DNA from 2 places in the Pantoea sp. X-Soil-TKNS-1211 genome. Region 2 is predicted to be linked to the other one. Evidence: predicted binding sites of a transcription regulator. Region 2 holds the regulator's gene; the other holds the start of a gene.
The links. The regulator LexA, encoded in region 2, represses DNA repair genes until DNA is damaged. The targets are predictions, from matches to a motif close to TNCTGTATGTACATACAGNA.

Region 1 (12,029 bases), 1.0 Mb from region 2:
TGCGCAAGGATTTTCGATAAAAGTCCTGACGATCAATACCCACAAAGGGTTCACCAGCTTCAACCGCCGCTTTATCCTGCCGGAATTGCGCGACGCCGCGCGTGCCACCTCGGCCGATATTGTCTTCCTGCAAGAGGTGATGGGCACCCACGCCATTCACTCCTTACACATTGAAAACTGGCCGGAAACCTCGCATTACGAGTTTATCGCCGACACCATGTGGCACGATTATGCTTATGGCCGCAATGCAGTTTACCCAGAAGGACATCACGGGAACGCGATATTGTCACGTTTTCCGATCGTTGAGTATGAAAATCGCGATATTTCTGTGGCCGGAGGCGAAAAGCGCGGCATGTTGCACTGCAAAATCAGCCTGCCGGGGCAGACGCAACCGCTGCATGTCATCTGTGTGCATCTCGGTTTGCGTGAGCCGCATCGTCGCGCTCAACTGCGGATGATGTGCGAATTGATCGCCTCCCTGCCACCCGAAGCTCCGCTGGTGGTGGCGGGTGATTTTAATGACTGGCAGGTGCACGCCAACAAATACCTCAAACGTCATGCCGGGCTGGATGAAGTGTTCAGCCTGAAGAACGGTCGTCCGGCACGGACCTTCCCGGCCCGCTTTCCGCTGCTGCGGCTTGATCGTATCTATATCCGTAACGCCGCCATCAGCCAACCGTGGGCGCTGCCGGTAAAACCCTGGTCGCATTTGTCTGATCATGCACCGCTGGCCGTGGAGATCTTGTTATGAATTTCAGCTGGCGTGACGGCAACCAACTGCGCCTGCTGGAAAACGGCGAGGCGTTCTTTCCACGCGTGTTTGGCGCAATCCAGCGCGCCGAGCGCACCCTGCTGCTGGAGACCTTTATCCTGTTTGAAGATCAGGTGGGCAATGCATTGCACCGCGAACTGCTGGCCGCAGCGCAGCGCGGCGTCCGGGTTGAAGTGATGGTGGACGGCTACGGTTCACCGGATCTCTCAGACAGCTACGTCGATAGCCTGACCGCAGCAGGCGTGCGCTTTATCTATTTTGACCCACGTCCGCTGCTGCTGGGGATGCGCACCAACCTGTTCCGTCGCCTGCACCGCAAAATCGTGGTCATTGATGAGGTGATCGCCTTTGTTGGCGGAATCAATTTCTCGGCCGAACATAACACCGACTTCGGCCCGGAGGCCAAACAGGATTACGCCGTTGAAGTGAAAGGCCCGGTGGTGCTGGATGTTGCGCGCTATGTACAACAGGCGATCGGCAGTGAACAGGTGACCCGCCGCTGGTGGGGGCATCGTTCAAATCGTCCGGCCCTGAACGCCCTGCCCGGCGATGCCCAGGTGTTGTTTGTGTTTCGTGACAACGACGAACATCGTGATGATATCGAGCAACACTATCTCGACATGCTGCGTAAAGCCAAACGCGATGTGATCATTGCCAATGCCTACTTCTTTCCCGGTTACCGTCTGCTGCGCGAGATGCGTCATGCTGCTCGTCGTGGCGTGCGGGTAAGGCTGATCGTGCAGGGCGAGCCGGATATGCCGATTGTCAAAGTGGGTGCGGAAATGCTGTACAACTACCTGGTCGATGCCGGTGTCGAGGTGTACGAATATTGCCGCCGCCCGTTGCATGGCAAGATCGCGGTGCAGGATTCGCAGTGGTCAACCGTGGGTTCCAGTAATCTCGACCCCCTCAGCCTGTCGCTCAATCTGGAAGCCAACCTGATGGTACATGACCGTGCCTTTAACCAGACGTTGAGGGATAACCTTGAGCAGCTGCTGAGCCAGGATTGTGAGCGGGTTCAGGACGATAAACTGCCGCCGCGCACCTGGTGGCACCTGACCAAAAGCGTGCTGGTCTTCCACTTCTTACGCCACTTCCCGGCAATTGCTGGTTGGCTGCCCGCCCACACGCCCCGTCTGGCACAGGTTGGCCCACCGGTACAACCGGAGATGGAGACCCAGGATCGGGTGGAGGCAGATAACAAAGGAGCCAGACCCTGATGAGTAAAAAACATTCGCGCTGGCAGCGCACGAAAAAAATCCTCACATGGCTCTTTTTTATCGCCGTGCTGGTGTTACTGGTGGTGTATGCCCGTAAGGTCAACTGGGCCGATGTGTATCAGGTGATCGTCAATTACAACCGCACGCTGGTGCTCAGTGCGGTGGCGCTGGTGGTCATCAGCTATCTGACCTATGGCCTGTATGATTTGATTGGCCGCGCGTATTGCGGCCACAAACTGGCTAAACGTCAGGTGATGCTGGTGTCGTTTATCTGTTACGCCTTTAACCTGACGCTCAGTACCTGGGTCGGCGGAGTGGCAATGCGCTATCGCCTCTATTCGCGACTGGGTTTACCTGGTGGCACCATCACGCGTATTTTCTCCCTGAGTATCGCCACCAACTGGCTGGGTTACATTCTGCTGGCTGGCGTGGTGTTTGTGGCAGGGATGGTGCCCATTCCCACAGGTTGGTTCATTGGCGAAACCACGTTGCGCATCATCGGCGGGTGTCTGCTGGTGCTCGTCGCCGTCTATTTGTGGGCCTGTGCGTTTGCCAAAAAACGCCACTGGACGGTAAAAGGGCAACACTTGCAATTGCCTTCGTTACGCATGGCGCTGTTTCAATTCACGGTATCCTGCGCGAACTGGATGGTGATGGGGGCCATTATCTGGCTACTGCTGGCGCAGCAGGTGGATTATCCAAGGGTTCTGGGAGTGTTGCTGATTAGCAGTATCGCCGGGGTGATTATTCATATTCCGGCTGGGATCGGCGTGCTGGAAGCGGTATTTCTGGCGCTACTCAGTGGTCAAGATATGTCACACGGCACCATCATTGCCGCACTGCTGGCGTATCGCGTACTGTATTTTATTCTGCCGCTGCTGCTGGCGCTGGTGTTGTACCTGTGGCTGGAGAGTCGCGCCCGGCATTTACGGCAGAAAAATGAACGGAAAATGGATAAACCATCAGAGAACGGCACAGCATCGTAGCGGCACGATTTATCGTGCGTTTTTTACGCCTGCGCGATAAATCGCGCCGCTACGGTGTGTGGTTAGCGGCGGTTACCGAAAATACGTAGCAACATCAGGAACAGGTTGATGAAGTCGAGATACAGCGTCAACGCACCCATGATGGATAAACGACGCAGATTCTCTTTGTCATTCACATCCACCGTTTCGCCAATGGCTTTCAGCTTTTGCGTGTCATACGCGGTCAGGCCAACGAACACCACCACACCAATGTAGGTAATCGCCCACATCAACGCTGGGCTTTTCAGCCAGAAGTTCACCAGCGACGCCAGCAAAATACCAATCAACGCCATAAATAGCAGGCTACCGAAGCGGCTCAGATCGCGTTTGGTGGTGTAGCCGTAAAAACTCATGGCCCCAAACATTCCGGCGGTCACAAAGAAGGTGCTGGCGATCGATGAATAGGTGTAGACGAGGAAAATACTGGCGAGCGTCAGGCCGGTAAGCGCGGAATAAAGCATAAATAACGCCGTCGCCAGCGCGCCACTCAGACGGTGTACCATCCCGGACAGCACAAACACCACCGCCAGTTGGGCGATAATCAGGCCGAAGAAGGTGATGCGGTTGGCAAACACCAGCTCCATCACCGCCGGTGTGCGGGCGGCGAACCAGGATACAAACGCGGTCAGCAGCAAACCACAGGTCATCCAGCCATATACCTGCGCCATATAGGTTTGCAGCCCGGCGGAAGCCTGCTGCACGATTGAATCGTTACGTGGATATCTGTCCATGATGCACCTCTTAATGGATTCGTAGCGGCGCGATTTATCGCGCGCCCTGGTCTTTAAATACGCGATTTATCGCGCGGGTTTAGTCGTTAAACAAACTCAGTAAGTGTGGAGCTTACACCCTGCCGCGTCAACGGCGTGTCAAACACTGTTGATAACGACCGTCCACACGTTGCGCAAACCATGCGGTGGTCAGGTTACGGGTGATTTTCGGGCTTTCCAGCTTGATACCCGGCAGCATTTCACGCGGCAGGCGTTTACCGGCCATTTTATCCGCCAGGGTGAAAACCTGTTTCCATAACACGCTGTTGCTGAATTCAGGTTTTTCGCCCTGCTCCAGATCGCGGCGAATTTCACGATTGCTCATATCCAACTGTTTACTCAGGGTGCGTACCGCAAGTTCAGTCGAACCGGCGGCATCGCTACCATATTGGATAAGATCACCATCGAGCGCCAGTTTGATCCCGCTGGCACGCGCCACCGCCGCCTGGAACGCGGCATTGCGGCTCGCGTACCAACCCGCGTTAAAGTCAGCAAAACGATACAGCGGCTGTGAATAATCCGCCGGATATCCCAGCAAATGCATAATGCCAAAATACATGCCGCCGTGGCGGGTAAAGACTTCACGGCGAATGGAACCCTCTACCGGCCACGGATAGCCTTTGGCATGTGCTTCAGCGAAGGCGATGCTGACCTGCATCGGACCGCCAGTATGGATCGGGTTAAGGTTGCCAAACAGTTTTTGTCCCAGCGGCACCATATCAATGAAGTCATCAAAGATCGCGCTCAGCTCCTTCTCGCTCCGGACTTTGTCGAGGCGCGCGGCGTAGCTTTCACCGGTGGGAGACGTAATCTGCAATGCGGTGCGCACCGCAAAGGCCGGGATGTAGAGTTTACCTGCCCGCCGGTTGATCTCGCCCCAGGCGATTTTCGGCAAGCCCGGCACTACAGCATCGGCGCTGAAGTTCGATTCCTGATCGGCCACCGCGATCACCGCGCACAGGTTGCTGACGCTGGGATCGATTTGCTGAGTGCGGAAGGCGGTATAAATATCGTCAGCCCAGTCGGCTTTCTGCGTCACGTGACTGGGCAACAATTGGCGGATTTGAGCTTTGACATCCGTGGGTTGGCGAACCGGCGCCTGGGGTTGTTTCCTGGTGCTGGTACACCCTGCCAGCACCAGCACCGCCAGCAAGGCTGTTCGTTTGAGTATTAAAGTCGCTTCCATCGATTTCCCTGGTGGTTATGTCCAGCGTTCTGCCGCCTGATGATCGCTATCACGCGCATCCACCCAACGGTCGCCCTGCGCGGTGGCTTCACGTTTCCAGAATGGCGCACGGGTTTTCAGGTAATCCATAATAAATTCTGCGGCGGCAAACGCGCTGCTGCGGTGCGCGCTGCTGACGCCGACAAACACAATTTCGTCGCCGGGAAACAGTTCTCCGACGCGGTGGATCACCGAAACCTGTTGTAGTGCCCAGCGCTGGCGCGCGTCGTTGACGATTTCCGTCAGCGCTTTTTCCGTCATGCCCGGATAATGTTCAAGCGTCAATGCCGCTACGCTGTCGCCGAGATTATGGTTACGCACCTTACCGGTGAAGGTGACCACAGCACCATCACTGTCATGGGCTGACAGCCAGGCGTATTCATCCGCCACGCTGAACACCGCGCTACCGACGCGAATACGGGTTTCCATCATCAGCCCCCGGTCACTGGTGGGAAGAAAGCGACTTCATCCCCGGCACGTAACGGGTGGCTCATCGGCACCAGGGTTTGATTGACTGCTGCCAGCAACTTGCCGGACTCCAGCGCCAGCGCCCAGCGGTCATTTTTGGTCGCCAGCGCGCTGCGCAGTGCGGCGACATCGGCATATTCCGGTGATAATTCCAGCGCGCTGGTGCCGGTCAGTTCACGCACCTGGGCAAAAAACAGCACCTTAATCATGGGGCACCGCCTGAAAATCACCGGATTTGCCGCCGCTTTTACTCAGCAGACGTAACTGGTCGATGACAATGTCTTTTTGCACCGCTTTGCACATGTCATAGATGGTTAGCGCTGCGACCGACGCCGCGGTCAGCGCTTCCATCTCGACGCCGGTTTTGCCGGTCAGACGACAACGCGAAGTGACGCGTACCCGACTGTGCTCGGGTTCAGCAACCAGCGTCACCTCTACCTTACTCAGCATCAGCGGATGACACAGCGGGATCAGTTCCCAGGTACGTTTTGCCGCCTGAATCCCTGCAATACGCGCGGTGGCGAACACATCACCTTTGTGATGGCTGCCATCGATGATCATTTGCAGCGTTTCCGGTTGCATCAGCACCAGCGCTTCCGCCTGGGCTTCACGCACCGTTTCGGTTTTGCCGGAGACATCGACCATATGGGCCTCACCGGCAGCATTGATATGGGTTAACGAGGACATACTTACAACTTCTTCAAATGTGAGACAAAATTACACGGACGGGTACGCGCATCCAGTTGATCGGCGATGATGCGTTCCCAGGCACTGCGACAGGCATTACCGGAACCGGGTACGGCAAAAATCAGCGTCTGATTGGCCATGCCCGCCACCGCGCGTGACTGCAAGGTGGCGCTGCCGATCTCTTCGTAAGAGATCATACGGAACAGTTCGCCAAATCCCTCAATCTCCCGATCAAACAGCGGTAGCAGCGCTTCAGGTGTGCTGTTTTTGCTGTTAAAACCGGTGCCACCATTCATGATCACCACCTGGACATCTTCGCTGGCTATCCAGCGCGATACTGTCGCGCGGATACGGTAGCGGTTATCCGGCACAATCGCGTGATCCACCACTTGATGCCCGGCTTCACTCAGCGCTTCGCGCAGGTAATCGCCAGAAGAGTCATTCGTCGCATCATGCTTGTCAGAGACGGTCATCACCGCCACATTGAGGGCAACAAAGTCGCCGGAAGGTTTGCTCATGGCCATAACTCCTTTGTCAGCCACCAATGAAGGAAAGATTTTGGGTAATGCCGGTGTTGCCCTGGTGCAGAAAATGCGTCTGCTTTTTCTGCCCAAGGCTGTGGGCGATGCGCGCCTGTAGCTCGGCCTGCTGCTGGTCGGAGGCCAGCAGATCGCGCAGCGGGACACCGCCATCACCAAACAGGCACAAATGCAGGTTGCCGATCGCCGAGACACGCAGGCGATTGCAGCTGGCGCAGAAATCTTTTTCGTAAGGCATGATCAGCCCGACTTCGCCCTGATAATCCGGATGGCGGAACACCTGTGCCGGGCCATCACTGCGCCCGCGTGGTTGACGTTGCCAACCCTGCATCAGCAGTTGATCACGGATCACCTCACCGGAAATATGCTGACGGCGGAACAACTCGCTGCCCTCGCCCGTTTCCATCAGTTCGATAAAACGTAACTGAATCGGACGGGTGCGAATCCAGGCTAAAAAGGTGCCAAGGCTGTGACTGTTGAGATCGCGCATCAGCACGCTGTTGACTTTGACCTTGCTGAAACCCGCCTCGAATGCAGCATCAATCCCGGCCATCACTTGGTGAAATTTGTCCTGACCGGTGATGGCATGGAACTGACGGGCATCAAGGCTATCGACGCTGACGTTGATCGAGGTCAGCCCGGCAGCACGCCAGTCACGCACATCGCGCGCCAATCGGTAACCGTTGGTGGTCACCGCAATCTGGCGAATGGCGGCATTTTCCCGCACCGCAGCGATAATATCGGTGAAATCACGACGTAAGGAGGGTTCACCACCGGTGAGACGCACTTTTTCGGTGCCGGCAGCCGCAAAGGCACGCGTCACGCGACGGATCTCATCCAGCGAGAGAAAACTTTTATTGCGCGTACCCTGTGGTTTATAGCCATCGGGCAGGCAATAGGTACAACGGAAGTTACACACGTCCGTGACCGACAGGCGCAGATAATAGAAACTGCGCGCATATGCATCAGTAAATTGTGACACCTGAACACCTTTCCAAATACGGGAGATGCAGTCATTTCTTTCTGCACCCTGGCAGCTCGGGGCTGCGGCCTGAACACCCTATCCAGAGGACTTAGGCGATCAGGCTTTGAGTGTATGTTGTCCAACCGGACAACAGGGTTGCACGAATGTTAGCGCGATTTGCTGTTCGCTTCCATCGGGTATTTTCGCTATATATATTGATACATAACGTTTTTTCACCGCATTTTCGCGACAGGATACGTTAAAATAGCCGACAGATTTTGATACATATCAGTTTAACTGCGGCTCAACAGCTGAGCATCGGTGTTAAGGAGCAACATGAATCGTACCCTGGCAGATTTGGATCGCGTGGTGGCACTGGGTGGTGGGCACGGTCTGGGCCGTGTCATGTCCTCGCTGGCTCCGCTAGGATCGCGGCTGACCGGCATTGTGACCACCACCGACAACGGCGGTTCCACCGGACGCATCCGCCGTTCAGAAGGCGGCATCGCCTGGGGCGATATGCGCAACTGCATTAATCAGTTGATCACCGAACCGAGCGTGGGATCGGCGATGTTCGAATATCGCTTTACCGGCAATGGCGAATTAGCCGGCCACAACCTTGGTAATCTGATCCTGAAAGCGCTCGACCATCTCAGCGTCCGTCCATTGGAAGCGATCAACATCATTCGTAATCTGCTGAAAGTGGATGCGTTTTTGATCCCGATGTCGGAGCAACCCGTCGATCTGGTGGCGCAGGACAGTGAAGGCAACATGGTGTACGGCGAAACCGCCGTCGATGAGATGCAACAAGCCCCGCAGGAACTGATGCTGCACCCGAATGTGGTGCCAACTCGCGAAGCGCTGGACGCGATTGCCGAAGCCGATCTGATTCTGATCGGCCCCGGCAGTTTTTACACCAGCCTGATGCCCATTCTGCTGATGGAAGAGATGGCGCGTGCGCTGCGTCGTACCCCGGCCACCATGGTGTTTATCGGTAACCTTGGGCGTGAACTCAGTCCGGCAGCGGCCAGCCTCACCGTCGCGGATAAGTTGGTGATCATGGAAAAAGCGATAGGTAAACGGGTGATTGATGCAGTGGTGGTCAGCCCGGCGGCGGATATTCGCGGCGTGGAAGGACGCTTAATCGTGCGTGAACCGCTGGAGGCCGCAGATATCCAATATCGCCACGACCGCCAGCTGTTACGCGTGGCGCTGGAGCACGCCATTCAGGCATTCTGAGACAAGGCGCGATATATCGCGCATTATGATGCAGCGATAAACAGCTCGCGCAGTTCGTGCAACTGGTCGCGTACCCGCGCCGCTTCTTCGAACTCCAGATTCTGCGCGTGTTGCTGCATCTGCCCTTCCAGCTCGTGAATTTTCTTCTGCATGGCTTGTGGGGTCAGTGCCAGATAGCTGGCCTCGGCTTCGGCGGTGCTGCGCGTGGCGGTTTTACCCTTGCCACGGGTTTTGACCACGTTTTTGCCCAGTTCCAGAATATCGGTGATCTTTTTGTTCAGCCCCTGTGGCACGATGCCGTTTTCTTCGTTGTAGCGCTGCTGCTTCTCGCGACGTCGCTCGGTCTCTTCGATGGCACGAGCCATTGAGTTGGTGATCCTGTCTGCGTAAAGAATCGCTTTACCGTTAATGTTACGAGCGGCGCGGCCAATGGTCTGAATCAGTGAACGTTCCGAACGCAGGAAGCCCTCTTTATCAGCATCGAGAATCGCCACCAGCGACACTTCCGGCATATCCAGACCCTCACGTAACAGGTTGATCCCCACCAGCACATCAAATTCCCCCAGACGCAGGTCGCGAATGATCTCCATTCGTTCCACGGTGTCGATGTCCGAGTGCAGATAACGCACCTTTTCGCCGTGTTCCTCCAGATACTCAGTGAGGTCTTCCGCCATACGTTTGGTCAGCGTCGTCACCAGCACACGTTCGTTGATCTCGACGCGTTTGCGGATTTCCGACAACAGATCATCGACCTGGGTAGTCACCGGACGGACTTCGAGGATCGGATCGAGCAAACCGGTCGGACGTACCACCTGGTCGATCACTTCACCAGCGGATTTCTCCAGCTCATAATTGCCAGGGGTTGCCGAAACATAGATGGTTTGCGGTGCCAGTGCTTCAAACTCTTCAAAACGCAGCGGACGGTTATCTAACGCCGATGGCAGACGGAAACCGTACTCCACCAGCGTCTCTTTACGTGCACGGTCGCCACGATACATGCCGCCAATCTGCGGGATAGTCACGTGGGACTCATCCACCACCAGCAGGCCATCTGCTGGTAAGTAGTCGAACAACGTCGGTGGCGGCTCACCCGGCCCACGCCCGGAGAGATAGCGTGAATAGTTTTCGATACCCGAGCAGTAGCCGAGTTCGTTCATCATTTCGAGGTCAAACTGGGTACGCTGGGTAATACGCTGCTCTTCCAGCAACTTATTATTCTCCAGCAGCACCTGACGCCGAACCACCAGCTCTTTTTTGATCTCTTCCATCGATTGCAGGATGCGTTCGCGCGGCGTGACATAGTGGGTTTTCGGATAGACGGTAAAACGTGGCACCACCGAAATCACCTGCCCGGTCAGCGGGTCAAACAATGACAGCCGTTCGACTTCTTCATCAAACAGTTCCACCCGCAGCGCGATTTCGTCAGACTCCGCCGGGAAGATATCGATGACTTCACCGCGCACGCGGAAAGTGCCACGCTGGAACACCTGATCGTTACGGGTATATTGCAGCTCAGCCAGACGACGCAGAATGCTGCGCTGATCGATGATCATGCCACGCGTCAGATGCAGCATCATTTTAAGGTAGAGATCGGGATCGCCGAGACCGTAGATGGCCGATACTGACGCCACCACGATAACGTCGCGTCGCTCAAGCAGCGCCTTGGTAGCGGACAGGCGCATCTGCTCGATTTGCTCATTCACCGACGCATCCTTTTCAATAAAGGTATCGGAACTGGGCACGTAGGCTTCGGGTTGATAGTAGTCGTAATAGGAGACGAAGAACTCCACCGCGTTATCCGGGAAGAACTCCTTCATCTCACCATAGAGCTGCGCCGCCAGCGTCTTGTTCGGTGCCAGCACCATCGTTGGCCGGTTGAGATCGGCAATCACGTTGGCAACGGTAAAGGTTTTTCCCGAACCGGTCACCCCCAGCAGCGTCTGATGCGCCAGACCGTCTTCCAGACCCTCCTCCAGACGACGAATCGCCTCAGGCTGATCCCCTGAGGGTTTAAATGCGGAGTTGAGTTTGAAGGCTTTACTCATGGTTTTTCGGTTCCTGCTGGAGATGTCGACGGGCAGGCTGCTAATTCTACTCCGCTATAGCGAATTTGCCAGAAAAAAATACTGGATATATTTACAGATATCTTGCACGATAACGGGGAGGTGCAACGACTCGCTTCAGTGCAATTTATGAGGCGTCAGGCAAAACCTTGTTGCGCAAGGTTATCCCCAGGTGGGTGATGCTTTTAACATTTGTCAATAGAGCGTCATAAAATTGCAGTTGTATGACCAACAAGATAAATCTCAGGCTTGATTTTAAATAACATACTGATTTATATATAAATTACCAAAAAGCCCAGTTTCTCAGCATAATGTATCCAGGCCGCGTATTTCCTCGCTTGCGCTCTGTTTTCAGTCTCTAATGCACAAGGTTATCCACAGGAATGGTGGATAACTGACGGCAGCCCCGCCGCCATCGCCTGTGCATAATTTTCTAAGCCTTGTCCTGGTGTGCGAAAAAAATTTTTTTTGCGCTTATTTTTCCCACAGCCCGCGTGGCATTAACTATTCTTTTTCCGTGCTGACGGTGCTGAAAGGGCGAAATTTCCAGTAAATAAGGCCACTTATTCCTGAGCGTTCTGCCTTATTACTGCACAAATGCACCAGAAACGTTAAGCATTCAGCACCGCTAAAGTGCATCCGTTTTATCACTTCTGGCAATTGTTAAGCGTTGCTCAACTTTAATCGTCGATTACGCCTCGCCGCTGACGCTTTTTTGCATCACATCGGCAAACTGGCCTGGTAATTGCAGGTTTCTCCATAAGCATTCGCATCAACTTATTGATGGTGAGAGTGGTAATGATGAATCGTGTTTGACTGTATGCCAGACGACACAGAGCGGGAGCATTCAGGCTAATTATCTGGAAGGAGAATGTCAGATGCTGAGTTTACGTTCGGTGAATCAGTTTTACGGTCAAAATCATATTCTGTGGGATGTGGATTTGGATCTCCCCCCTGGCACCTGTACGGGCGTACTGGGCAGCCCAGGCATGGGTAAAACCACGCTGGTCAACTGTATTATGGGACGGCTGCCGATTAATAGCGGTTCAATGACCTG
Region 2 (12,029 bases):
CCTTGTTGCTGCATGCGCGCCACCATTTTGCGCGCGTGTGCCGGGCTGACGCGATCGTCACGGGTTCCGGTGGTAAACAGGGTCGGTGGATAGGTTTTATCCGCCTGTACGTTGTCGAAAGGGGAATAGTTTTTCAGCCATTGCCACTCTTCCGGCTTTTCCGGATCGCCATATTCGGCGATCCATGATGCCCCTGCCAGCCAACGATGATAGTTCGCCATATCCAGCAGCGGGACTTCGCACACCAACGCACCAAAGTGCTCGGGATAGTCAGTCAACATATTGCCAATCAACAATCCGCCATTGCTGCCGCCGCGTGCCGCCAGACGCGCCGGGCAAGTGATGCCGCGAGCAACAAGATCGGCGGCGACGGCGGCGAAATCCTCATACGCACGGTGGCGATGCTCTTTTAACGCCGCCTGGTGCCACTGTGGACCATATTCGCCCCCACCGCGAATGTTTGCTACGACGTAAACACCGCCTTGTTGCAGCCAGGTCGTACCTTTCGCGCCAAGATAGTTGGGGGTTAGTGAGACTTCAAAACCGCCGTAGCCATTGAGCAACGTCGGGTGATCGCCGGTTAGCGGCAGGTTTTTGGCGCAAACCTGGAAATAAGGAATAGGGGTGCCATCCAGTGACATCGCAAAATGCTGCGTCACGGCAAACCCTGAAGCATCAAAGCTGGCCGGATCCTGCTTAACTTCAACACGTGTTTGCCGATCAAAGTCACCGTAGCTCAGACGTCGCGGCTGTAAAAAACCATGACTGATCAGCGCGTAGCGGTTGCTTTCACTATCCAGCCCATGCGCGAACACATTGGTGGCATCCGCGAGGGTGATCTCTTCAACCTGCTGCCATTGCCCCTCTGTCACCGTCATCACGCTAACGGTTTCCACCACATCGTGGATCTTATCCAGCAACAGGTAATCGCGTGTGGCGGAGTAGCTATTCAGCGTGGTGTGCGCATCTGGCGTAAACAGGGTGGTGAAGTGGCGTTTTCCCTGCTGGAAATCCTCAAGGTTAATCGCCAGCAGCGCGCCAGCCGGGTGGACCTCATCTCCTATCTGCCATTGGGTGGTCAGGGTGACCAGCAGCCACGCTTTGAAGAAACCGGCTGTGGCATCGTCCGGGATGGCGATGTGTTCAAGCTGATCCCGATCGCGGAGTAACCAGGTTTGATGGTGGTAAAAATCGATCCCGCGATACACCAATTCTTTCTCATAACCCGGGGTGTGAATGCGCCAGGCGGAGACAGAAAGGTCGTTGGTCTCGCCCGCGTAAATTAACGGGGCTGACTCAGGTAATGTACCGCGCTGCCAGCGGCGCACACTGCGTGGATAGCCGGATGCGGTCAAGGTATCGCCACCCGCATCGAGGCTCAGTAAAAGGGTGTTTTCATCCACCCAACTCACCCGGCTTTTGCTGACAGGGAGAAAAAATCCATCGGTGATAAAGGTTTTGCTGACCAGATCAAATTCGCGAATTTCACAGGCATCGCCACCGCTGGAGAGGTAAACCAGCGCGCGCGAATAGTCGGGGTAGAGTGGCTGCGCACCATGGAAACTCCAGTGGCTGCCTTCCTGCTGATTGAGTTGATCCAGATCCAGCACCGTTTCCCACTCGGGTTCGGCGCTCTGATAAGAGTCCGCGTTAGTACGCCGCCAGATACCGCGTGGATGATGCTCATCCTGCCAGAAGTTATACAGGCTATCGCGATAATGGGTGACCCACGGGATATTGGACTTGTCGTTCAGCCAATGCAGCGTCGCCTGCTGCGCGTGTTGGAAACGGCTGCCTTGGGCGAATTGGGCGGTGGTAAGGCGGTTTTGTGTGGCGACCCAACTGAGCGCCTGTTCGTTGAGTGGTTGTTCCAGTGCGTTTAACAGATCCTGATGTTGTCTTGATGTCATGTCATATCCTTGGTGGCCTGGTGAACAGAAACAAGCATAACGGTTTTACATTGAATTAACTTACAACGCATTTCCGGCAACGCTTCGTTATTCGCGCAGCGGCGGTGGTGCGTTACACTGGGACACTTTTTTCTGTGGAGAGTTTTTATGTCTCAGGATGCGCTGGCGCAATTGCGCGCGCTACACTGGCTACCCGCTTCCTCCCCCTTACTTTCCGCGCCACTGCTCGACTGGCTGATGGAGGAAGACTCAATGACGCGGCGCTTTGAACAGCATTGCCAGCACGTCACGGTGCAACTGGTACGCGAAGCCTTTGTTGACGCCAGCGAACTGGAAGAGGAAGGCGCGTTGTTACCTGCCGATCAGCGCTTCTGGCTGCGGGAAATTTTGTTATGTGGTGATGGCGTTCCCTGGCTGGCTGGCCGTACCCTGGTGCCGGAAAGCACGCTTAACGGCCCGGAGCAGATGCTCCAGCAGCTTGGCACGCGCCCACTCGGGCGTTACCTGTTTGCCGACTCCAGCCTGACACGTGATTTTATCGACCCCGGCCAGGTGGGCGCGTTGTGGGGACGTCGCTCGCGTTTACGTCTCTCCGGCAAACCGCTGTTGTTAACTGAACTGTTTTTACCGGCGTCACCACTTTATCGCGCGCTGGATTAAGGATAAGGATTGTGCAAAAGACCCTGGGAATAAATAAATTACAGGCCTACAGTCGCCTGATGCGCATTGATAAACCGATTGGCACACTGTTGTTGTTGTGGCCCACGCTATGGGCGTTGTGGTTATCAGGCATGGCGATTCCTCCGCTCTCGGTGCTGCTGGTGTTTGTGCTGGGGGTCATCGTGATGCGCGCTGCGGGCTGCGTCATCAATGACTACGCTGACCGTAAAGTGGATGGGCATGTCAAACGTACTGCTGCACGTCCGCTGGCAAGTGGGCTGGTGTCAGAGAAAGAGGCGAAGTTACTGTTTGTGGGTTTAGCTTTGCTGGCGTTTTTGCTGGTGCTGACCATGAATCGCATGACGATTATGTTGTCCGTAGTGGGCCTGGCGCTGGCCTGGGTTTATCCCTTTATGAAGCGTTATACCCACCTGCCACAGGTGGTGCTGGGTGCGGCTTTTGGCTGGGCCATTCCTATGGGCTGGGCGGCAGTTAGTGAGTCCTTACCTCTTGTTTGCTGGCTGGTATTTATTGCCAACCTGTGCTGGACAGTCGCGTACGATACGCAATACGCCATGGTGGATCGAGACGATGATTTAAAAATTGGCGTCAAGTCGACGGCGATTCTGTTTGGTCGTTATGACAAACTCATCATCGGATTGTTGCAACTGGTAACGCTGGGCCTGATGGTACTGGTGGGAGGGTTGTTGAATCTGAATGGGGCGTTTTACTGGTCGTTGTTATTAGCGGCGGGCTTGTTTGTTCATCAGCAGAAGCTGATTGCCCAGCGCGAGCGCGACCCCTGCTTCCAGGCGTTTCTCAATAATAACTACGTTGGTCTGGTCTTGTTTATCGGTATTTTGTTGAATACTCAACCGTTTATTGATTTGCTGTAGCGGCGCGATTTATCACGCGGTTGTTGAATCAAAAAAGCCGTCATCCACTGGGTGACGGCTTTTTATTGAGTACCTTAATCGTGGGCGACAGCGCTCTCAATGGTCAGACGCACATCACTGGTGACCAACTCGGCCAACATTTGCCACATGGCTTGGGTACGATCCACCTCAGCATCACCGCCGTCGCTGATATAGCCTTCATCACGCAACGTCAGCACCAGCGCGGTGAACACGGCTTTATCAAAGAACTCAGGGGCGTTGATGCCGTGCAGTACTGACAGACGTTGCGCCAGCGTGCGACTCTCTTTTTCCAGGGTGCCACGGTTAATGGTGGGCTTGGCACTGAGGATCGAGAAAGTGATGGCAAAACGTTGCAGCGTTTCACGAATACCTGCTGCCAGTAGCTGTAGTGTGCGATAGCGCGCGGTGGTCATTTGCACCAGGCCATCTTGTTGGGTGATCAGACCCTGACGCGCCATTTCGTTGCACAGCGATTGAATCAACTCCGGCAACTCGTTACTGCTCCAGCGCAGGAACAGTTCACTCTTCAGCATCGGATAGACCAGGGCGACCTGGCGCAACAATTCAGCTTCACTGATTTCACGGTGCTGCTGCACGATCGCGGCAATCAACGACGGCATCACCAACATATGTTGAATGTTGTTGCGATAGTAGGTCATCAACACCGCCTGCTCACGTGGCAGGATGATGATGTCGCCGATATTGTCCTGCTCGGTCTCAAACTTATTCATGCCCATTGCGTGATCCAGCAGGGATTCAGCGCTGAGATCCGGCACCGTGGCTTCCGGTGAGTAGGGCACATTGCGCAGCAGCTGGGTGTAGCACTCCAGTTGCTCAATCAGTTGTTCGCGCGTCAGTGAACGTTGACGAGAAGCCAGCAGCGCGGTGACGCACAGGTTCATGGCGTTGGCAGCACCGGCATCGTTAATCCGCACCATCAGGCGGTTAGCGATGTCATTTACGGCGGGTGTCATCCAGGCCTGACGCTGGGGTTCGATTGGATCGATCGCTTCACGCCATTCTGGTACGTGTTTGTTCAGATAGTTTACCAGCGGCAGTGGCTCACCGAAGTTCACATAGCCCTGACCAAGATTACGCAGCTTACGCAGGCCACGCACCATCTGGATAAAGCCTTCTTTCTCTTTCGCGGCACCGCGCAGTTCTTTGGCGTAGGTGCCGACTTCCATCACATGTTCATAGCCAATATAAATCGGCACGAAGGTGATTGGACGGCTGCTGCCGCGCAGCAAGGCCTGTAACGTCATCGACAGGGTGCCGGTTTTCGGGTCCAACAAACGCCCCGTACGTGAGCGGCCGCCTTCCACGAAGTATTCAACCGAGTAGCCGCGATTGAACAACTCGCCCAGATATTCGCGGAAAACGGTGGAGTAGAGCTTGTTGCCTTTAAACGTACGGCGAATAAAGAACGCCCCGAGACGACGGAAAATCGGCCCGGCGGGCCAGAAATTCAGGTTGATACCCGCAGCGATGTGTGGCGGCACCAGTCCCTGGTGGTAGAGCACGTAAGAGAGCAGCAGGTAATCCATATGACTGCGATGGCAGGGGACATAGACAATCTCATGTCCATCCTGTGCCAGCTGACGCACACGTTCACCGCCATTCACGTTGATCCCTTGATAGAGGCGACTCCACATCCAACCCATGACGCGGTCGGTAACGCGAATCGCTTCATATGAGAAATCGGCGGCAATCTCTTCCATCAATTCGACGGCGTTTTGTTGTGCCTTCTCGTGTGAGATCTTTTTGCTGCGTGCCTCATCTTCCACCGCTTTTTCAATCGCTTTGGATTGCAGCAGCTTATTAAACAGATCCTGACGGGCAGGCAAACTCGGGCCAATGGCAGCCAGACGCTGACGCGCAAAGTGAATCCGTGCCACCCGCGCCAGTTTTTGGGCGATTGACTTATCCGTACCGTGTTCGGTCGCCATCTGGCGCAGCGAAACGGTCGGCGAGAAGCGCACAAAGCTGTCGCGGCCATGCCAGAGAATGGCGAAGAACTTCTGCACACCGTTGAGAATACGCAGGTGAGGAGTGGATTCCCCCTGAACTTCACGTCCTGGCGCACGGCCAAACATCACCGACACCGGCAGCATCTGTACATCCAGCTCCGGATTGCTGCGATGCAGATCGAGGTAGTCGTGAAACAACTTCACGGACTCCATGCTCGGCACGAAATACGGGAACACGCGTGGTCCATCGTGGATAAACACGTGACGCGGCAGCAAAGCGCCGTCTATTTCCAGCGGTGCGAGCGGATCAGGCAGATCGTGTTTCAGACACTGCGAACGCAGCGTGAGCAGATCGGCCTTGGAATCATAAGGCAGCACATACAGGATCGGCCGCGTCGGATCCAGCCCATGCTCGGACACGGGATCGGCGGGAATGGCCTTACTCTTTACCAAAATGGAGAGTGGTAAATTCAATAATTTATAATAAAGTTTACGCCAACCTGACATAGACAACTTCAAGCCTCTTGTTAGCAAAGCGCGGCAAGCATACCAGAAAGTGCCGCGAAGATCTGTGGCTGCACCATCTCTGGCTGCCCAGACATTGACGTCAAAACGAGTAAAGGGTTCAACGACATGGCAAAAAACGTCACCGGTATTCTCAGGATAGTTAAAGCAGCCGGTTATTCCTGGCAGGGATTGCGCGCAGCCTGGTCGCATGAGGCGGCGTTTCGCCAGGAAGCCATTGCCGCGTTAGTAGCAATTATAGTGGCGTGCTGGCTGGATGTTGATGCCATCTCCCGCGTACTAATGATTGGTTCCGTGGTGCTGGTGGTCATTGTGGAAATCCTGAACAGTGCTATTGAAGCGGTGGTCGACCGTATTGGTCAGGAGCGTCATCCTCTGGCGGGCCGTGCGAAAGATATGGGATCAGCTGCCGTCTTACTGGCTATCTTACTGGCGTTGTTTGTCTGGATCGCGCTGCTTTGGTCACATTTGCGATAAGGATTCCGAGATCATCAACTCGCTGATTTTTCCCTCAGTTTTGGTTTTCATTTCGCCAATACCTGTATATACTCACAGCGACTGTATAAACAACCAGGGGGCGGGATGAAAGCATTAACCAGCAGGCAGCAACAGGTCTATGACCTGATTCGCGACCATATTAACCAGACAGGCATGCCGCCAACGCGTGCGGAAATTGCTGCGCAACTGGGCTTCCGCTCACCTAATGCGGCAGAAGAACACCTGAAAGCACTCGCGCGCAAAGGCGTGATTGAAATCGTCTCCGGCGCTTCGCGCGGTATTCGCTTATTAATGGAAGAAGAAGCCAGCGAGGGGCTGCCATTGATTGGCCGTGTCGCTGCGGGTGAACCTTTGCTGGCGCAGGAACACATTGAAGCGCACTACCAGGTCGATGCTAACCTGTTCAAACCCACTGCGGATTTCCTGCTACGCGTTAGCGGCATGTCGATGAAAGATATCGGCATTATGGATGGTGATCTGTTGGCGGTACACAAAACGCAGGAAGTGCGGAACGGCCAGGTTGTGGTGGCGCGTATTGACGACGAAGTGACGGTAAAACGCTGGAAAAAGCAGGGCGCGATTGTGCAACTTCTGCCGGAAAACAGTGACTTCCAGCCGATTGTTGTCGATACCCGTGAGCAGTCTCTGACGGTGGAAGGGCTGGCGGTTGGCATTGTGCGCAACGGTGAGTGGCTCTGATACCTTAATTCCCCCCCGCTACGGCAGCCTTCCTACGCTGCCGTAGTATCATTTTCTGACCAGACTGTTGTGCAGCAAACCGGGATGGGCTGATGCAGCTGTTTTCCTCCTCTGATAAAGCACTCTGGCGGCTGGCGCTGCCTATGATCCTCTCCAATATCACCATTCCGCTGTTGGGCGTGGTTGATACCGCCGTCATTGGGCATCTCGATAGCCCCATATATCTCGGTGGCGTGGCAGTAGGCACCACGGCGACCAGTTTCATCTTTATGCTGCTGCTGTTTCTGCGTATGAGCACGACCGGGTTAACCGCCCAGGCTTTTGGCGCGGGCGATAAAACGGCACTGGCACGGGCGCTCATCCAACCGCTGCTAATCGCGTTGGTGGCCGGGGTGCTATTTATTTTGCTGCGCACGCCTGTCAGCAATCTGGCCGCGGTGCTAATGGGAGGGAGCCTCGTGATTCAGCAGCAGGCACAACTCTTTATCCAGATTCGCTGGCTCAGTGCTCCCGCCACGCTGGCGAACCTGGTGATCCTCGGTTGGTTATTGGGCGTGCAATATGCGCGTGCGCCAGTGGTGCTGCTGGTGGTGGGGAATTTGGTCAATATCCTGTTGGATCTGGCGTTTGTTCTGGGTCTGCGCTGGGGAGTGGCGGGCGCGGCGGCGGCAACGGCACTGGCAGAATACGTCACCCTTGCTGTCGGATTATGGATGGTGGCACGGGTATTGAAGCTGCGCGGTATTGATTTCTCCTTGCTGAAGGAGAGTTGGCGCGGTGATGCTGCTCGCCTGTTTCACCTCAACCGCGACATTATGTTGCGCTCTTTCCTGGTCCAAATCTGTTTTGCGTCACTGACGATATTCGGCGCGCGTATCGGCCCGGATGTGGTGGCGGTCAATGCCGTTCTGTTGATGTTCCTGACTTTCACCGCTTACGCACTGGATGGTTTCGCGTATGCAGTAGAGGCTTGTTCTGGTGAAGCGGTCGGAGCGAAAGACCGCAGCCGATTATTGCTGATTTGGCACGCAGCCTGCCGCCAGGCGGGCCTGGTGGCACTGGTGTTTGCGGTGATCTATGCGTTATTTGGCGCACATATCGTAGCGCTGCTGACTTCGCTGGAAGAACTACGGGAAGTGGCCGATCGCTACCTGATGTGGCAGGTGGTAATGCCGTTAGTGGGCGTGTGGTGCTACCTGTTGGATGGCATGTTTATCGGTGCGACGCGCGGCCGGGAAATGCGTAACAGTATGGCGTTGGCGGCGCTCGGTTATGGTCTGTCTTTACTGACGCTCCCCTGGCTGGGTAATCATGGGTTATGGCTGGCGGTGACGGTATTTCTGGCAATGCGCGGGCTAACGCTGTGGTGGATTTGGCATCGCCACTGGCGTGCTGACAGTTGGTTTGCGACTCACGAACAATGAGACTCTGGATACAGAATAATCTGTAAGTGTGCTAACTATTATTCATTGTCTACTATAATTATCCTTATCAGCGCGAATGAGTAGCGCGTTATGTTGGTTTTACCCACTGGGGATTGGGTATTCCACTACCATCACTCTGCATGACATGGAGAAGGGTTATGAACAAAGACGAAGTGAGCGGAAACTGGAAACAATTCAAAGGGAAAGTGAAAGAAAAATGGGGCAAGCTGACGGATGACGATATGACGGTCATTGAAGGTAAACGCGATCAGCTTGTGGGTAAAATTCAGGAACGCTACGGCTACGCAAAAGATCAGGCCGAGCGAGAAGTTAAAGACTGGGAAAGTCACAACAAGGATTATCACTGGTAACGGACCCGTTTAAGGACGATGCTCCTGCCCTCCGATCGTGAAGATCGGGCTGGCACAGGGATGTGCCCTCTATCCTTTTTTACCCCGCTTTTTACTCTCCACCTGATGATCGTGATCGCAGCTTTCGTGATGCGTACAGGCTTCCACTTCGACACAGTTTTCACACAGCCCATGTGCTTCAATTACGCTGTGGCGTAGGGCAAAACTTGCTTGTTCAGCCAGGCCAGCAATGATCTTTTCCACACCATGTGCGTGTTTTTCACTGACCGCAGCACAACGATCACACACCAGCATGACTGAGGTGTGTGCCGGTTCATTGAAATGATGGCAAACCACATAACTGTTATTGGATTCCACACGGTGGATAAATCCCTGCTCCAGCAGGAAATCCAGCGCACGATAAATCGTCGGCGGTTTTGCCTGGGGTTCACTGATCCGCAGCTGATCCAGCAAATCATAGGCGCTGATCGATCCATTCTTTTCGGCCATCAGACGCAGTACTTCGGCGCGTTGTGAGGTCAGACGTACGCCGCGTTGCAGGCATAACGTTTCTGCCTGGGTGAGCAGTTGGTCGGGCGACAGATTTGACATAAGCGTTCTCCAGGTTGCAGGTGATGTTATTTTATCACACAAATTTTTACGCTGCTGTGATTGCTTTTTTTCCTCAACATGATCAGTAAAATTTCATTTTTTCATCAGGTTAGCGGCACAATTGTTTTCCTTCCTGTCTCACCCGGCTATCGTCATTTCTCGTTGCTACAGCATCATTAAATTGGCTTATCGGTTTTTGCTTTGCAACTCACCGACTTAGCGTCTAAGGTTCAAAAGGGCTTAAGTAATATCTGGCCTTAATTTAAGTACCGTTTATTTTTTTGCATAAATACACGACAGATTGGTGCGTCAGCAGTCAATTCTGCGAATAGCAGTGCTATTTCCTTTCATTTCACAGCAATGAATCGTTAGCCCGGGTTCACAATAAGGGCTGGTAAATTGTTTCGTCGATGACGTGGTCACGACATTTAAAGGTGATGGCAGGCAAATGGTGAAGACATTATTCAGACGCAAAAGTATTAGTTATCTTGTTGTTTTGAATGCCGTGTTTCTTTCCTCTTCGGCCCTGGCCGCAGGTACATGGTACGACGCACGTAACGATGCAATGGGAGGGACGGGAGTCGCTTCTTCCACCTGGAGTTCTGCGGTACTGGCAAACCCGGCTTTAATGACCAAAGCAAAACCTGATGATGACGTGAGTATCATTTTCCCTTCAGCCGGGATACAGGTTACTGATAAAGACAAATTGATTAATCGTGTTGATGACATTACGGACACGGTCGACCGTTATCAGAAAGTCATTGATAACCTAACCTTCCAGGATTACCTCAACGGTTATCCACAACTTAAGGCCGCTGCGGGCGATATGGCGAGTCAGCTTCGCGATCTGCGTGGTAACAAAGCAGATGGTTCAGCAGGGGTTGCACTGGCTGTTACGGTACCCAATGAAACACTGCCCTTCGCTTTTGTGACCAAAGCCTACGGCACAGCGCATATCCGCGCTAACGTGTCACAAAGCGATATCGATTATCTGCAAGGCGTCGCCGATGGCACGGTTATTCCGGTGCCGGGTGATGAGGATAAGTTGACGTCCAGTGCCAACGGTTTGGCGGCGTTAGTGACCGATTACGGTATTGCCGTGGCGCACCAGTTCAGTATCGCCGGACATCCGGTTTCTGTAGGTATTACGCCGAAACTGCAAAAAACCTGGCTGTATAACTACACCGCCAGCGTTTACAACTACGACAAAAGCGATATCAACAACAGCCGTTACCGCAGCTCAGATACCGGCTTTAACGTCGATGCCGGGATCGCCACGGACTTCGCCGATAACTGGACATTCGGCCTGACCGGGCAGAACCTGATTTCACGTGATATCGATACCAAAGAAGTGAATGGCTACCGTGATACGTACCAAATCCGTCCACTGGTCACCACCGGTCTGGCCTGGAACTACAGTGCCTTCACGCTGACCGGCGATGTCGATTTGACGCAAACTAAGCGCTTTAAATCGGAAGACAGCAGCCAATACGTTGGCGTCGGTGGTGAGTATCGGGTACTGGACTGGCTGCAATTACGTGCCGGTTATCGAGCAGATATGAAGTCAAATGACGCCAATGTGTTCACCGCTGGTTTTGGTTTGTCACCGTTTAACAATACGGTTCACCTTGATCTGGCGGGTTCGGTTGGCGACGACAATACCTGGGGTGCGATGTTGCAGCTCGGCTTTAACTTCTGATCAATCTCCTTCATCCCGACGGGCGGCTGTGTCGCCCGTCAATCCTGTGATATCATTGCGCAGAATCTCATCACTTAACCCCGGATTTACTGCGTTTCATGACCGATACCTTCTCTTCGCAACGTTTTTCCATTGCCCCGATGCTCGACTGGACCGATCGTCACTGTCGTTATTTTCACCGTCAGCTAAGCGGTGACATGCTGCTGTACACCGAAATGGTCACCACCGGTGCGATTATTCATGGCAAGGGCGATTATCTGGCCTTTAGTGAAGATGAGCATCCGGTCGCGCTGCAACTGGGAGGGAGCGATCCGGCGGCGCTGGCGCAGTGCGCGCAACTGGCGGAAGCGCGTGGTTACGACGAGATCAACCTCAACGTCGGCTGCCCGTCCGATCGCGTGCAGAATGGCCGTTTTGGTGCCTGTCTGATGGGCGAAGCCGCGCTGGTGGCGGATTGTATTAAAGCGATGCGGGACGTGGTGAGCATTCCGGTTACGGTAAAAACCCGTATCGGTATTGACGATCAGGATAGCTACGCCTTCCTGTGCGATTTCGTCGGCACCGTGGCGCAGCAGGGCGGTTGCGACACGTTTATCATCCACGCACGTAAAGCCTGGCTGTCGGGGCTTAGCCCAAAAGAGAACCGCGAGATACCCCCACTTGATTATCCGCGCGTCTATCAACTGAAACGTGATTTCCCGCAACTGACTATGGCCATCAATGGCGGTATCAAGTCGCTGGAAGAAGCCAAAATCCATCTGCAAC

Region 1: the regulator LexA is predicted to act here: its motif matches at 11,034-11,053, upstream of uvrB (excinuclease ABC subunit UvrB).

Annotation. Positions count from the first base shown of each region.
Region 1 covers NZ_AP035953.1:1,366,513-1,378,541, reverse strand. Annotated here, with positions in the region: gene AC6I8W_RS06590 (endonuclease/exonuclease/phosphatase family protein) at 1-751, shown strand, start outside; gene clsB (cardiolipin synthase ClsB) at 748-1,992, shown strand; gene AC6I8W_RS06580 (lysylphosphatidylglycerol synthase domain-containing protein) at 1,992-2,978, shown strand; gene AC6I8W_RS06575 (Bax inhibitor-1/YccA family protein) at 3,041-3,748, opposite strand; gene AC6I8W_RS06570 (DUF1615 domain-containing protein) at 3,876-4,973, opposite strand; gene moaE (molybdopterin synthase catalytic subunit MoaE) at 4,989-5,441, opposite strand; gene moaD (molybdopterin synthase sulfur carrier subunit) at 5,444-5,689, opposite strand; gene moaC (cyclic pyranopterin monophosphate synthase MoaC) at 5,682-6,167, opposite strand; gene moaB (molybdenum cofactor biosynthesis protein B) at 6,170-6,685, opposite strand; gene moaA (GTP 3',8-cyclase MoaA) at 6,702-7,706, opposite strand; molybdenum cofactor riboswitch at 7,678-7,813, opposite strand; gene AC6I8W_RS06540 (gluconeogenesis factor YvcK family protein) at 8,007-8,909, shown strand; gene uvrB (excinuclease ABC subunit UvrB) at 8,933-10,954, opposite strand; gene AC6I8W_RS06530 (ABC transporter ATP-binding protein) at 11,851-12,029, shown strand, end outside.
Region 2 covers NZ_AP035953.1:360,148-372,176, forward strand. Annotated here, with positions in the region: gene AC6I8W_RS01585 (prolyl oligopeptidase family serine peptidase) at 1-1,910, opposite strand, end outside; gene ubiC (chorismate lyase) at 2,058-2,570, shown strand; gene ubiA (4-hydroxybenzoate octaprenyltransferase) at 2,582-3,466, shown strand; gene plsB (glycerol-3-phosphate 1-O-acyltransferase PlsB) at 3,541-5,964, opposite strand; gene AC6I8W_RS01605 (diacylglycerol kinase) at 6,091-6,459, shown strand; gene lexA (transcriptional repressor LexA) at 6,565-7,179, shown strand; gene dinF (MATE family efflux transporter DinF) at 7,272-8,603, shown strand; gene AC6I8W_RS01620 (CsbD family protein) at 8,762-8,974, shown strand; gene zur (zinc uptake transcriptional repressor Zur) at 9,044-9,565, opposite strand; gene AC6I8W_RS01630 (conjugal transfer protein TraF) at 10,014-11,264, shown strand; gene dusA (tRNA dihydrouridine(20/20a) synthase DusA) at 11,363-12,029, shown strand, end outside.